DNA from 3 places in the Shewanella sp. A22 genome. Region 3 is predicted to be linked to each of the others. Evidence: predicted binding sites of a transcription regulator. Region 3 holds the regulator's gene; each other region holds the start of a gene.
The links. Region 3 encodes FliA, which starts transcription of late flagellar genes. Its sites were predicted from a motif close to CTAAAGNTNNNNNNNNNNNNGCCGATA; they were not measured.
Positions count from the first base shown of each region.

Region 1: a site for FliA is predicted at 1,549-1,575, ahead of pomA (flagellar motor protein PomA). Genes of this name have one in related genera too.
Region 2: a site for FliA is predicted at 2,555-2,581, ahead of ACWXWT_RS02375 (DUF5610 domain-containing protein). Genes of this name have one in related genera too.

Region 1 is NZ_JBSQBN010000096.1:5,693-9,937, reverse strand. It holds gene dxs (1-deoxy-D-xylulose-5-phosphate synthase) at 1-237, opposite strand, end outside; gene ispA ((2E,6E)-farnesyl diphosphate synthase) at 260-1,141, opposite strand; gene xseB (exodeoxyribonuclease VII small subunit) at 1,182-1,418, opposite strand; gene pomA (flagellar motor protein PomA) at 1,738-2,505, shown strand; gene ACWXWT_RS15430 (flagellar motor protein MotB) at 2,509-3,435, shown strand; gene thiI (tRNA uracil 4-sulfurtransferase ThiI) at 4,123-4,245, shown strand, end outside.
Region 2 is NZ_JBSQBN010000006.1:27,735-31,979, reverse strand. It holds gene ACWXWT_RS02385 (extracellular solute-binding protein) at 1-878, opposite strand, end outside; gene ACWXWT_RS02380 (ferredoxin--NADP reductase) at 1,093-1,842, opposite strand; gene ACWXWT_RS02375 (DUF5610 domain-containing protein) at 1,887-2,519, opposite strand; gene ACWXWT_RS02370 (FMN-binding glutamate synthase family protein) at 2,975-4,245, shown strand, end outside.
Region 3 is NZ_JBSQBN010000001.1:23,128-27,372, forward strand. It holds gene flhF (flagellar biosynthesis protein FlhF) at 1-856, shown strand, start outside; gene ACWXWT_RS00110 (MinD/ParA family protein) at 861-1,745, shown strand; gene ACWXWT_RS00115 (RNA polymerase sigma factor FliA) at 1,738-2,457, shown strand; gene cheY (chemotaxis response regulator CheY) at 2,502-2,885, shown strand; gene ACWXWT_RS00125 (protein phosphatase CheZ) at 2,899-3,636, shown strand; gene ACWXWT_RS00130 (chemotaxis protein CheA) at 3,652-4,245, shown strand, end outside.

The DNA of each region.
Region 1 (4,245 bases), on a different contig from region 3:
GCCAACATCCCATACTAATCGATCAAATGGGGTGTTATAGACATAATGAAGTGCCACAGTTAATTCAACTGTGCCTAAGCCAGAAGCAAAGTGTCCGCTAGAAATAGCCACAGACTCAAGTAAGAATTGTCTAAGTTCATCAGACACTTGTGGAAGTAAACCTTGAGGTAACTTCCTTAATTCTTCTGGTGTATTAGCTTTTGCTAGTACTGGGAATTTAGAAATATCGAAACTCATAGCGAGATTTTCTGACTCTTTATTATAATCTTCGCTCAATAATATAGTGGGCGAAGTCTGCAATTAACTGGCTATTGTATGGTAATTTAGTCAGCGCTGATAGTGCATCTTGTATTAGTTGTTCTGCACAGGCTTTAGCACCATCGAGACCTAGTAATTTCGGGAAGGTGCTTTTATTCGATTGTTGATCGCTGCCTTGTGGTTTGCCTAGCTCTTCGGTGCTGGCGATGATATCTAAAATATCATCTTGTACTTGAAATGCTAATCCGAGCGTTTGGGCATATTTCATCATCAGTTGATAGTGTGCGTCTGGTATATTCGCAGCGATTAACGCTAGCTCAACAGCACAACTGATTAACGCTCCGGTTTTTTTGTTATGTAACTCAGTTAACCTACTTAATTCAATACTGTGATCAGTCGAACTAAGATCAATCGCTTGTCCGCCACACATACCTTGATAACCAGAGGCTCTTGCTAATACTCTAACCATGGCTAGCTGTTGCGTCGGTGCTAAGTGATCAGATGGTTCGGTGATTATTTCAAAGGCCAATGTTTGCAGTGCATCGCCAGCAAGAATAGCGGTCGCTTCATCAAATGCAATATGAACCGTAGGCTGGCCACGACGAAGCGCATCATTATCCATTGCGGGTAAGTCATCGTGTATTAACGAGTAGGCGTGAATGCACTCAATTGCAGCGGCCGCTTTGTCAAGTGCATTAATATTTACCCCAAGCATGTCACCTACACTGTAGACTAAAAAAGGCCTAATGCGTTTACCACCCAATAATGCCCCATGAAGCATGGCTGCTTTTAAGTCGGGCGCAGCATCATCGAGCAGGGTTAAATGTTGGTTAAGAATACCATTAACGCGGGTTTGGTATGTTTTTATCGCTTCAGCTAGCACCTATTTAAGCCCTATTATTTAATACACACTTTTTTGACAGTTATTCATTTTCAATTGTGAACGGTGCTAGTTCAGCATCATCTTCATTTAATAATATAGAGACTTTTTGCTGCGCTTGCTCAAGCTTATTTTGGCTTTGACGAACTAATTTTATGCCGCGCTCAAATTGTTTTAGTGCGTCATCTAGTGACACTTCGCCTTGCTCTAAATGCGCCACGATGGTTTCAAGTTCAGTTAGTGATTGTTCAAAACTGAGGTTTTCTGGTTTTTTAGCCACAATTATCATTCCTTTCATTCAGCGTGTGACAAGGTATATCAGCCCAACGTATCGGTCAAATACAGTCGCTGGATATTTGCTCAACAGCACGCTTTGTTATTGAATTTTGTTTAGAATGTGTAAAAACAAGCTAAACTTGAGCCGAGTTTGTCCGATAAGTAGTTATGATTTGTGATTGTTAGCGTAAAATAGTATTGAAAATTGTGCGGTAATACATAACGATGGATAACATTGTTTATACAATATGGTGTCTGGCTATTCAGGTTATATACTGTGAGCTGAACATAAGCAGCGTAATGACTGCGGTTGAGGAGATGTTGTGGATTTAGCTACCCTAATAGGTATTATCGGTGCTTTTGCATTTATTATTGGCGCGATGGCCACCAGTGGCGGTGTTGGCTTATTTATCGATGTACCGTCAATTCTGATTGTTGTGGCAGGCTCTTTATTTGTTGTGATGATGAAATTTAACCTAAAGCAATTTTTAGGTTCAATTAAGATTGGTTTAAAAGCTTTTATGTTCAAATTGGATAAACCCGAAGATTTGATTGAGCAGTCGGTTACGATGGCTGATGCGGCTCGTAAAGGGGGATTCTTAGCATTAGAAGAAGCGGTAATTACCAATAGTTTTATGCAAAAAGCGATTGATATGCTGGTTGATGGTCATGATGCCGATGTGGTGCGAAATGCGCTTGAAAAAGACATTGCGTTGACAGAAGAGCGACATAAAGCCGGGATTGGTATTTTTAAAGCCATGGGTGATGTTGCTCCCGCGATGGGAATGATTGGTACCCTAGTGGGTCTAGTGGCGATGTTATCTAACATGGATGACCCTAAATCCATTGGTCCTTCAATGGCTGTGGCACTATTAACGACGCTTTATGGTGCAATGATTGCAAACATGATTGCAATCCCTATGGCGGATAAGTTGTCATTGCGCATGAATGAAGAATTGCTTAATCGTTATTTAATTATGGATGCGGTGTTAGCGATTCAAGATGGTCAAAACCCTCGAGTGATAGAAGGCTTTTTAAAGAATTATTTAGCAGAAAAACTGCGTAATATCGACACAACGGACGGAGAGTAACTCATGGCTAAGGCCAAGTGTGATTGTCCACCTGCAGGGGCCCCTATGTGGCTTGCGACGTTTGCTGATTTAATGTCGTTGCTAATGTGTTTTTTCGTATTATTATTAGCGTTTTCTGAAATGGACGTGATGAAGTTTAAGCAAATCGCTGGTTCAATGAAGTATGCATTTGGTGTACAAAATAAAGTTGAAGTAAAGGATATTCCTAAGGGGACCTCGGTAATCGCACTTGAATTTCGCCCTGGTCGTCCTGATCCCACCCCCATTGAAATTATTAATCAACAAACCAATGAAATGACCCAGCCGACGATAGAATATCAGGCTGGTGAAGAAGACAGTGCTGGTGGCACTCAAAAACAAAGTGGTGAACAACGTGGGGGAAATGCCGCCGCAACGGCTCAGCAAGAAGCTGAAGCTGTTAAAAAAGATGCCGCTTCTTCACAAGAGAACATTAACGAGCAAGTTAAAAAAATGGCCGAAAAGCTCAATGAAGAGATTGTTGATGGTGCCATTGAAATTGAATCATTAGGTCAGCAAATTATTATTCGAATTCGTGAAAAAGGCTCTTTTGCATCTGGTTCTGGCTTTCTACAACCTAAGTTTAAGCCGATTGTGCGATCAATTGGTGAGCTGTTAAAGGATGTCCCTGGGATTGTTACCGTGTCTGGTCATACAGATGGTGCCGATATTAGTAACGAGCTGTACAGTTCTAATTGGGCATTATCAAGTCAACGGGCTGTTTCGGTGGCCCATGAACTAAGAAGAGTGCCTGGTTTTGATGAGACGCGTATGAAAGTGGTTGGTGAGGCTTCTAATCATCCTTTGGTTGCGAATGATACAAAAGAGAATCAAGCCAGAAACCGTCGTGTCGAAATTTCTATTGAGCAAGGTAAACCTAAAGAGTCGAATGAAATAATCGTTACTGAATAATTCTTTTTGTGAATAAACACAGACGCAATCTCTTGGTACTAAAAGAGGTTGCGTTTTTGTTTTAAGTATAAGTATTAAGCTATGAATCCTGTTATACCAATCTCATTAAATATCTGGTCAGTTCAGAGTCTCTCAGGTTTTTCAATTCAAGGCACATTGATGTAGAAATGGTTGTTGCCTTTTAAATCGATGTAACACAGAAGTGAAATACCTGAGAGACTCCATTCTGGCGGGTTTCAAAGTCCTTTATGCTTCGTTAGATGCTTTCAAAATACGACTGCATGGTCTATTTTTTTCCATAAAAAATAAGACATTCCCACCATCCATAGCGGTCAGATGCTGGAGGTAGAGTAACGCAGGAGCTTGTTACCGAGGATCACTATTCGCTTCAATCATCTGCCTTGCCTACAGCGCTTTGAACTCCCGCTGAAAGATCACATCTTTAATAGGATTGGTATTATTAGGTCTAACAAATGGCAGATAAAAAAGTGAATATGTTTGGTTAATAGTCATCCTTTGGTATAATCCGCGAATTATTGCATATGCTGAGTGATCCACTTGATGTCATGAACAAATCGAGTGTACCAAGCTTTGCTTTTTTTTAATTTATTATCAACGTATTATACCAATTTCACTTAGCGATACTGAATGTAGTGCTATTAAGATGGTGATACCTGCGGACGCCCCATGAAGTTTATTGTAAAGCTATACCCTGAAATAATGATGAAGAGCAAGTCGGTAAGAATGCGCTTTACCAAAATGCTTGAAACCAATATACGTAATGTACTTAAAAAAGTGGATGACGATGCC
Region 2 (4,245 bases), on a different contig from region 3:
GCCTTTACCGGATATTCCATATTGACTTCAGCATACATTTGTTGTGCAACGCCTGAAGTGAGAAACGCCATTAACTTAATAGCATTGTCTTTATGCGGCGCATGTTTTGCCAGTGCCATACCTGATACGTTGACATGGGCACCACGATTTTGTTGATTTGGAAAATTAATTTCAACAGCCTCTGCCCAACTTTTTTGATTTTTATCCATTAGCATCTTGCCAAAGTAGTAGCTATTACCAATAGCCACATCGCACATGCCTTCTTTAACAGCTAATACTTGATCACGGTCATTACCTTGAGGTTTACGTGCTAAGTTAGCTTTTACGCCTTCTAACCACGTTTTGGTTTTTGCTTCACCATCATGGGCAATCATCGATGCTACAAGCGCAATATTGTAGGGATGCTTACCGCTTCGAGTACAAATTTTGCCTTTATATTCAGGAGAGGCTAAATCTTCGTAGTCAATATCTATTTTACCGCTACGCTCTTTAGAAGAATAGACATTACGCACACGCATTGTTAATGCAAACCAATCATTTTGTTGTGAGCGATATTGAGCCGGAATATTATGATTAATCACGGGGTCCTCGACGGGAGCAACCAGCTCCTTATCGACTAACTCCATTAGACGAGAAAAATCTGACGTCAACACCACGTCAGCTGGAGATAAACGACCTTCGCGTGCGATACGCTCAGCAATGCCATCTTTGGCAAACACCACTTTAACGTCAACACCACTTTGCTCGGTAAATTTTTCAAGAATAGGTTCAATCAAAAAAGCTTGACGATAAGAATAAACCGTTAATGCATCTGCTGCACTGACAGAAGAAGCCACACTCGCTACCCCTAAAAATACGACACTTTTTAGCAATTTCATTAATCAACGCTCCCTAATTGAACAATATTCATTATTATAAACACAACTGATAATAGTTATCAGTTACAACAGGGTAAGTGATCATATCAAAAGGAGCAAGTATTGTTTCAGCCCCAACCGGAAAAAACATTCCGATTTAACTCAATATATTTATAGCATTTATCAATCATATTGTTGGAGTATATGCCTTATCAAAACACAGTAGTTATGACGGTTACCAATATTTTTCAACCGTTATCTGCCCTGGCGCTCGCCGGAGGTTTTTAGTCAACCCTTTATCAACTAAAGCAACTTGAGCATCCGAGACCATTCCAGGGTTACCACAAATCATAACTTGGGAATGTTCAATATTAATATCGAGTCCTGCTTTTTGCTCAAGAAGCCCACTATTAATAGCATCAGGGATGCGGCATGATAAGCCTTCGGGGTAATCTTCGCGAGTCACAACAGGAATAAACACAAACTGCTGAGGGTATTTATCAACAAGTTTTTTAATCGTCTCTAGGTAGGCTAAATCTTCAGCTAGTCGCACACCATAAACTAAAACGATTTTTTCAAAACGCTGCCAAGGTTCATCCGTGGCCAACATTGAAATAAATGGTCCTACAGCAGTCCCAGTTGCCAAAAACCACAAATGCTTACCTTGTAATGCGCCGTGAGGTATTTCATCTAACGTCATAAAACCAGCAGCTTTAGATGTGACTTCAATACTATCGCCAAGGGTTAATGCTTTTAAATCAGGCGATAACAGTCCGTCTTCAACTGCCACGGCAAGCACTTCGACGTATTCAGTGCCAGGCGGGTTAACGAGAGAGTACGCTCTGGCAATACGCTTACCATCACGCATTTGGCTGAGCTTAATAAACTGACCAGCGATAAAAGGTTCGATATCAGCTTTGATACGCAGCGAGAATAATTTATCATTCCAATCAATGCGTTCAATCACCTTTCCCATAGTCCACATAGTCACTATCCTTATCGATGAAAGCTAAGCTTCATCATAGGAGACTATGTGTCTTGAGTCACGTTTTCTGATCCATCTTTAGTCAAGTTATCTTGCTTAAATTGTGCTAAACCTTGCTGTACCAATTCATAGGTTTTATCAACGCCTGCAGCAATGTCCCCCTCCAATACTTTTAAACCAGACAATATCTCACTTGCTTCTTTAAAACCTTTATCAATAGCATCACCAATTTTTACCATAAAACTATTAACTTGCTCATCGTGCCCCATGGATTGATTTTGCTTTTGATGCACCGAAAAAAACTGAGTGGCAAAACTAACAATACGATCCGCTGTCGCTTCAGGCGAATAATCTACCCCGTTATCTATGCTTTTTTGAACAGAATTGTCTCCTAACGATGGGGCAAGCTCTTCATTAATGGCTTCTATCGCTGCTCGGTACAGTAATGCCATGGACTTGTCTCCAGCGGCAATACTCACTTCTTCTTGCGCGGCAAGAATGGTGTTATTCATCATTTGACGACTGAGCTGATTAGCGGAAACGTTACTCGATGTATTAACCTCCGAGCTAGGATTATTGGAAGCCGCTGAGGTTGACGAAGCTACTGTTGTGGTCGCAGTGTTTTTATTTTCTCGTGCAGTAGGCACTTGCGCAGAAGCTGAATGTTTAACGTCCATAATAATTTCTCACTTAATATGACAGATAGCTTAATTATCGACCAGAAAACACATATCTGAAGCCATAATCAAAAATATTCGCATTCGACACACCAATTAGATTGTGTGGACCTATCAAAAAATGTTCAACGAAACAGCATCTCATGAATACATCATAGGCTCTTAACTCCGATACTTACGTAATAATTGATAGAGTACAATGATAAAAAGTGCAGATAACACGATGATTTATTGAAGCAATTTAATGTATAGCATTAACAGACTTTTTCAGTTACCTCACACCAAAAATCATAATAAAAACCACTTTATTTGACCACGAAACAATCGATTGATAGTAAGGTTAAAAATTTAGCGATATAGTCAATACATATTGGACACAGCTAAGCACTGTTAGGCCAACATTGAGAAAAAAATCCCTTTGACGGCTATAATGTTTTTTATTGAAGGATAATAATATGCCACAACAACATTGGGTTATGTGGGGAATTGATATTTTCTCAGGTCTTTTTTTAATATTACTTTGGGCCTTATTAATCGCAGTCATTTACATGTTTATCGCAGATAAACTGCAAACCAAACAAGCCATTAGACATAACTATCCCGTTATAGGTCGCTTTAGGTACATCTTTGAAAAGCAAGGCGAGTTTTTCAGGCAATACTTTTTTGCTCAAGACAGAGAGGAGTTGCCTTTTAATCGTGCCGAACGAAGTTGGGTATACCGCGCGGCTAAAAATGTAGATAGAACAATTTCATTTGGTTCAACCCAAGTGCTGGATAAACCAGGCACTATCATGTTCATGAACTCAGCTTTTCCCGTCAGCGAACACGAGAAACATAATACTATACCTGTAACAATCGGGCCCAATTGTCATCATCCCTATACTACCGATAAAATTTGCCATATTTCGGCAATGAGTTTTGGTGCATTATCACGTCCAGCTGTGACCGCATTATCTCATGGCGCCGCCAAAGCTGGGTGTTGGCTCAATACCGGGGAAGGAGGATTAAGCCCTTATCATCTTAAAGGTCAGTGCGATTTAGTATTTCAAATAGGTACCGCTAAATATGGTGTTCGCGATGAGCAAGGGCACTTAGATCCACAAAAGCTTAGCGATATTGCCGAACATCCAGAAGTCAAAATGTTTGAAATCAAGTTAAGCCAAGGTGCTAAGCCGGGCAAAGGTGGCATTTTGCCCGCCATCAAAGTGAATAAAGAAATCGCTGCAATTCGCGGAATCCCTGTAGGGCAAGACTCTATTAGCCCTAATGGCCATATTGAGTTGCATAATGTTGCAGATATTATCGATATGATCAATCAAGTAAGACAAATTACAGGTAAACCCACAGGCATTAAAGCGGTATTAGGTGATACAGCTTGGGTAACAGAGCTGATGGATGAAATTGAACGCCGCGGCATTGAATATGCGCCAGATTTCTTTACCTTAGACAGTTCAGATGGCGGCACAGGAGCAGCGCCACAAGCGTTAATGGATAATGTAGGCTTGCCATTACGACAAAGTTTACCATTACTCATTGATATACTAAATGAACGCGGATTTAAGCAACGTATCAAAGTTATCGCGACTGGGAAAATGATCATGCCGTCATACGTTGCATGGGCATTAGCCACTGGTGCGGACTTTATTGCTTCAGCTCGCGGAAATATGTTTGCTTTAGGTTGCATTCAATCACTTCAATGCAACAAAGATACATGCCCAACCGGTAT
Region 3 (4,245 bases):
GATGAAAGATCAAAAAAAGCGTACAGATCCTGTTGGTGCTATGTTAGAAAGTAAATTGATTGCGGCAGAGTTTTCTCCTGCAGTAGCTGCTAAACTAGCAGGATTGAGTCAACATTATACTCCAGCTGATTTAGTACGTGCATTACCGCAAAGCTTAGCTAATTTACTTGACAATCAAGGCGATGATATTGTCAAACGCGGTGGAGTTGTAGCATTTGTTGGTCCTACCGGTGTTGGTAAAACAACATCTTTAGCTAAAATTGCTGCTCGTTTTGCCGCACATCATGGACCTGAGCAAGTTGCATTAATTACTACTGACCATTACCGTATTGGTGCTTATGAGCAATTAGCGACTTATGGCAAAATAATGGGCTGTCCAGTTAAGCAAGCACATGATTTAACCGAATTAGAACAAATACTGTATCAGTTCAGAAATCGTAAGTTAGTGTTAATTGACACCGCTGGTATGGGACAACGTGACATGCGTCTATATCAACAACTTGATAATTTGACAGCAAATAGTAGGATCCCCATCCGGAGTTACTTAGTCTTGTCAGCGACGGGCCAACGTCGTGTATTGCAAGATGCTGTAGAACATTTTAAGCGTATTCCATTGTCCGGTGCGATTCTCACCAAATTGGATGAGTCAATATCAATTGCTGGTGCATTGAGCGTATTGATTCAAAATGAGTTACCATTGAGTTATGTAACTGACGGTCAACGTGTTCCTGAGGACATGAAAGTGGCTGATACATTAGCATTAGCGAAGCAAGCGCTAGCTGCATTAAACGAAAAAGAACAACAAACGTCACAAGACACGGTGTGGTCTAATGACACAGCCTATGCATTTGAGTAAAGATATGAGTCGGGATCAAGCAAGTGGTTTACGTATGATGAATCAACCAAATAACGATAAAGTTAAAGTCATTGCCGTGTCCGGCGGCAAAGGCGGAGTGGGCAAAACAAGCGTATCAATTAATACCGCCGTTGCATTAGCCGAAAAGGGCAAACGCGTATTAGTACTCGATGCCGATTTAGGCTTAGCCAACGTCGATGTCATGCTTGGGATACGTGCAGAGAAAAATTTATCTCATGTTTTGTCCGGAGATGCCGAATTAGATGACATCATTGTACGAGGCCCTAAAGGTATTGGTATTGTTCCTGCTACCTCGGGTTCACAAGCGATGGTGGAGTTAACACAAGCACAACATGCTGGACTTATCCGTGCATTTAGTGAAATGCGTACTCAGTTTGATATTTTAATTGTTGATACTGCTGCTGGCATATCTGATATGGTGCTGAGTTTTTCTCGTGCATCACAAGATGTGCTGATTGTGGTGTGCGACGAACCAACGTCAATTACAGATGCCTATGCATTAATTAAGATTTTAAGTCGTGAGCATGGTGTGTTCCACTTCAAAATTGTGGCAAATATGGTGCGTAGTTTACGTGAAGGTATGGAATTATTTGCTAAACTAAGTAAAGTGACTGACAGATTTTTAGATGTTGCTCTAGAATTGGTGGCAACAGTTCCATTTGATGAAAATTTACGGAAGTCTGTTCGTAAGCAAAAGTTAGTGGTTGAAGCTTATCCTAAATCACCTTCAGCGATTGCTTATCACGGGTTAGCCAATAAAATTATGACTTGGCCTGTTCCACAACAGCCAGGTGGTCATTTAGAGTTCTTTGTTGAACGTCTTGTACAACGTAAGCCGATACAAGAAGAAGGAAGGACGAGTGAATAAAGCCGCTGCGTATACTCAGTTCGATAACAAAACGTCTATTGTTGAACAGTATGCACCGTTGGTAAAGCGAATTGCCCATCATATGCTGGCAAGATTGCCAGCATCGGTGCAACTTGATGATTTATTACAAGCTGGAATGATGGGGTTACTTGAAGCTTCATCTAAATTTGATTGTAGCAAAGGCGCTAAGTTTGAAACCTTTGCAGGGATCAGAATTCGTGGTGCAATGATTGATGAAATTCGCCGTGGTGACTGGGTTCCACGCTCTGTTCACCGAAATAATCGTCGCGTTGCACAGGTGATTGATGAATTAGGGCAACAGCTTGGACGAGATGCTCATGATACAGAAATTGCCGAAAAACTTGATATGTCGCTCGATGAGTACCATCATATCTTAAATGATGTTTCTGTTGGTAAAATCATAGGCATAGAAGATCTTGGTGTTTCGCAAGATGTGTTAATTACAGACAACGAATCACCAGATGAAACCTTTGACTCACTTGCTGAAGTTCAATTCCAATCTGCACTGGTTGAAGCAATTAAAACATTGCCAGAAAGAGATGCGTTAGTATTATCGTTATATTATGACGAAGCATTAAATTTAAAAGAAATTGGTGCCATCCTTGAGGTTAGCGAATCGCGAGTAAGCCAGATATTAAGTCAGGCAATGCTCAGATTAAAAGCTAAGCTCAAGCATTGGACACAAGAATAATAACTTATTTAGAGCAAACGAGTGTCAGCTCACCGGAGGAAACCTTGGACAAGAATATGAAGATTCTCATTGTTGACGATTTTTCAACAATGAGGCGTATCATTAAGAACTTGTTGCGAGATTTGGGATTTAATAATACCCAAGAAGCAGATGATGGCTCAACAGCCCTACCTATGTTACAAAAAGGCGACTTTGATTTCGTGGTAACAGATTGGAATATGCCGGGAATGCAAGGTATTGATTTACTTAAAGCAATTCGTGCAGATGATTCATTAAAACATTTACCGGTATTGATGGTAACCGCAGAGGCTAAGCGTGAACAGATTATTGCAGCAGCGCAAGCCGGTGTTAATGGTTATGTGGTAAAACCTTTCACCGCAGCAACGTTAAAAGAAAAGTTAGATAAAATCTTTGAACGACTCGCATAAGCAAGGATAAGTCATGCAGGCATCAATATCGGGGTTAATCACTCTCGAACAGGCCCAAGAACTTGTTGAATTGCTTACTTCTGGTAAGCAAGACAAAGCAGATGACGCAATCAGGGAGCTTGCTGCGCCATTACAGCGTGAGCTTTTTGAAGAAGTCGGTAAGTTAACTCGACAACTCCATAGTGCACTAAGAGATTTTCAAGTCGATAACCGTTTATCTGAATTAGCTAATACCGAAATACCGGATGCTAAAGAAAGATTGAATTATGTTATCGATATGACAGAACAAGCTGCAAATAAAACTATGGATGCGGTTGAAGAATGCCTACCTTTGGCCGATACCATCATTAGTAATATACAATCTGTGACGCCCATGTGGGATAAGCTGATGCGTCGTGATATACAATTAAGTGAGTTTAAATCACTTTGTCATGATGTTCAGCAGTTTATGTCGCATAGCGAACATGATTCTAATCGTCTACGTGAGCTATTAAATCAAATTTTGATGGCGCAAGACTTCCAAGACTTAACGGGTCAAATGATCCGCCGAGTAATAGATTTAGTTCGTGAAGTAGAAAGTAATTTGGTCTCAATGTTAACTGTGTTTGGAGATCATGTTACCGAATCATCGCCAGCTATAAACGATAATAAGATAGAAGCAGAAGGTCCAATCATGCATGCAGAATTGCGTGAAGATGTTGTGACTGGTCAGGATGAAGTTGACGATCTGCTATCAAGTCTGGGTTTCTAATTAGGAGTCAATTTAATGTCCTTTGATGTTGATGAAGAGATACTCCAGGACTTTTTAATCGAAGCTGGTGAGATTTTAGAGCTTCTACAAGAGCAACTAGTTGCCCTTGAAAATAATCCTGATGACAGTGATTTACTTAATGCTATTTTCCGTGGATTCCATACCGTTAAGGGTGGAGCAGGTTTTTTAAGCCTAAAACCCATGGTTGACGTATGTCACGAAGCCGAAAATACGTTTGACTTATTGCGCACTGGTAAACGTGGCGTAAATGCAGAATTAATGGATATCATTTTGCAAGCTGTCGACGCCATTAATTCCATGTTTGCTCAAACTCAACAGGGGGAAACCCAAGACCCTGCAGATCCTGAATTGCTTGCGAAGCTTAAATTATTAAGTTCAGGTGCACCATTACCTTCAGAAATGGCAGCTGAAGAGCCTGAACCTATCGAGAGTGTTGTTGAGTCAAGCGAACCTGAGTACATTGAAGATCTTAATACTCAATCAGAAGAGATCTCTAATTCTGGCAGTATTGATGAGATTGACGAATCGGAATTTGAAGCGCTACTTGATGCATTGCATGGCGGTGGTAAAGGTCCAGTAGCACCTCAA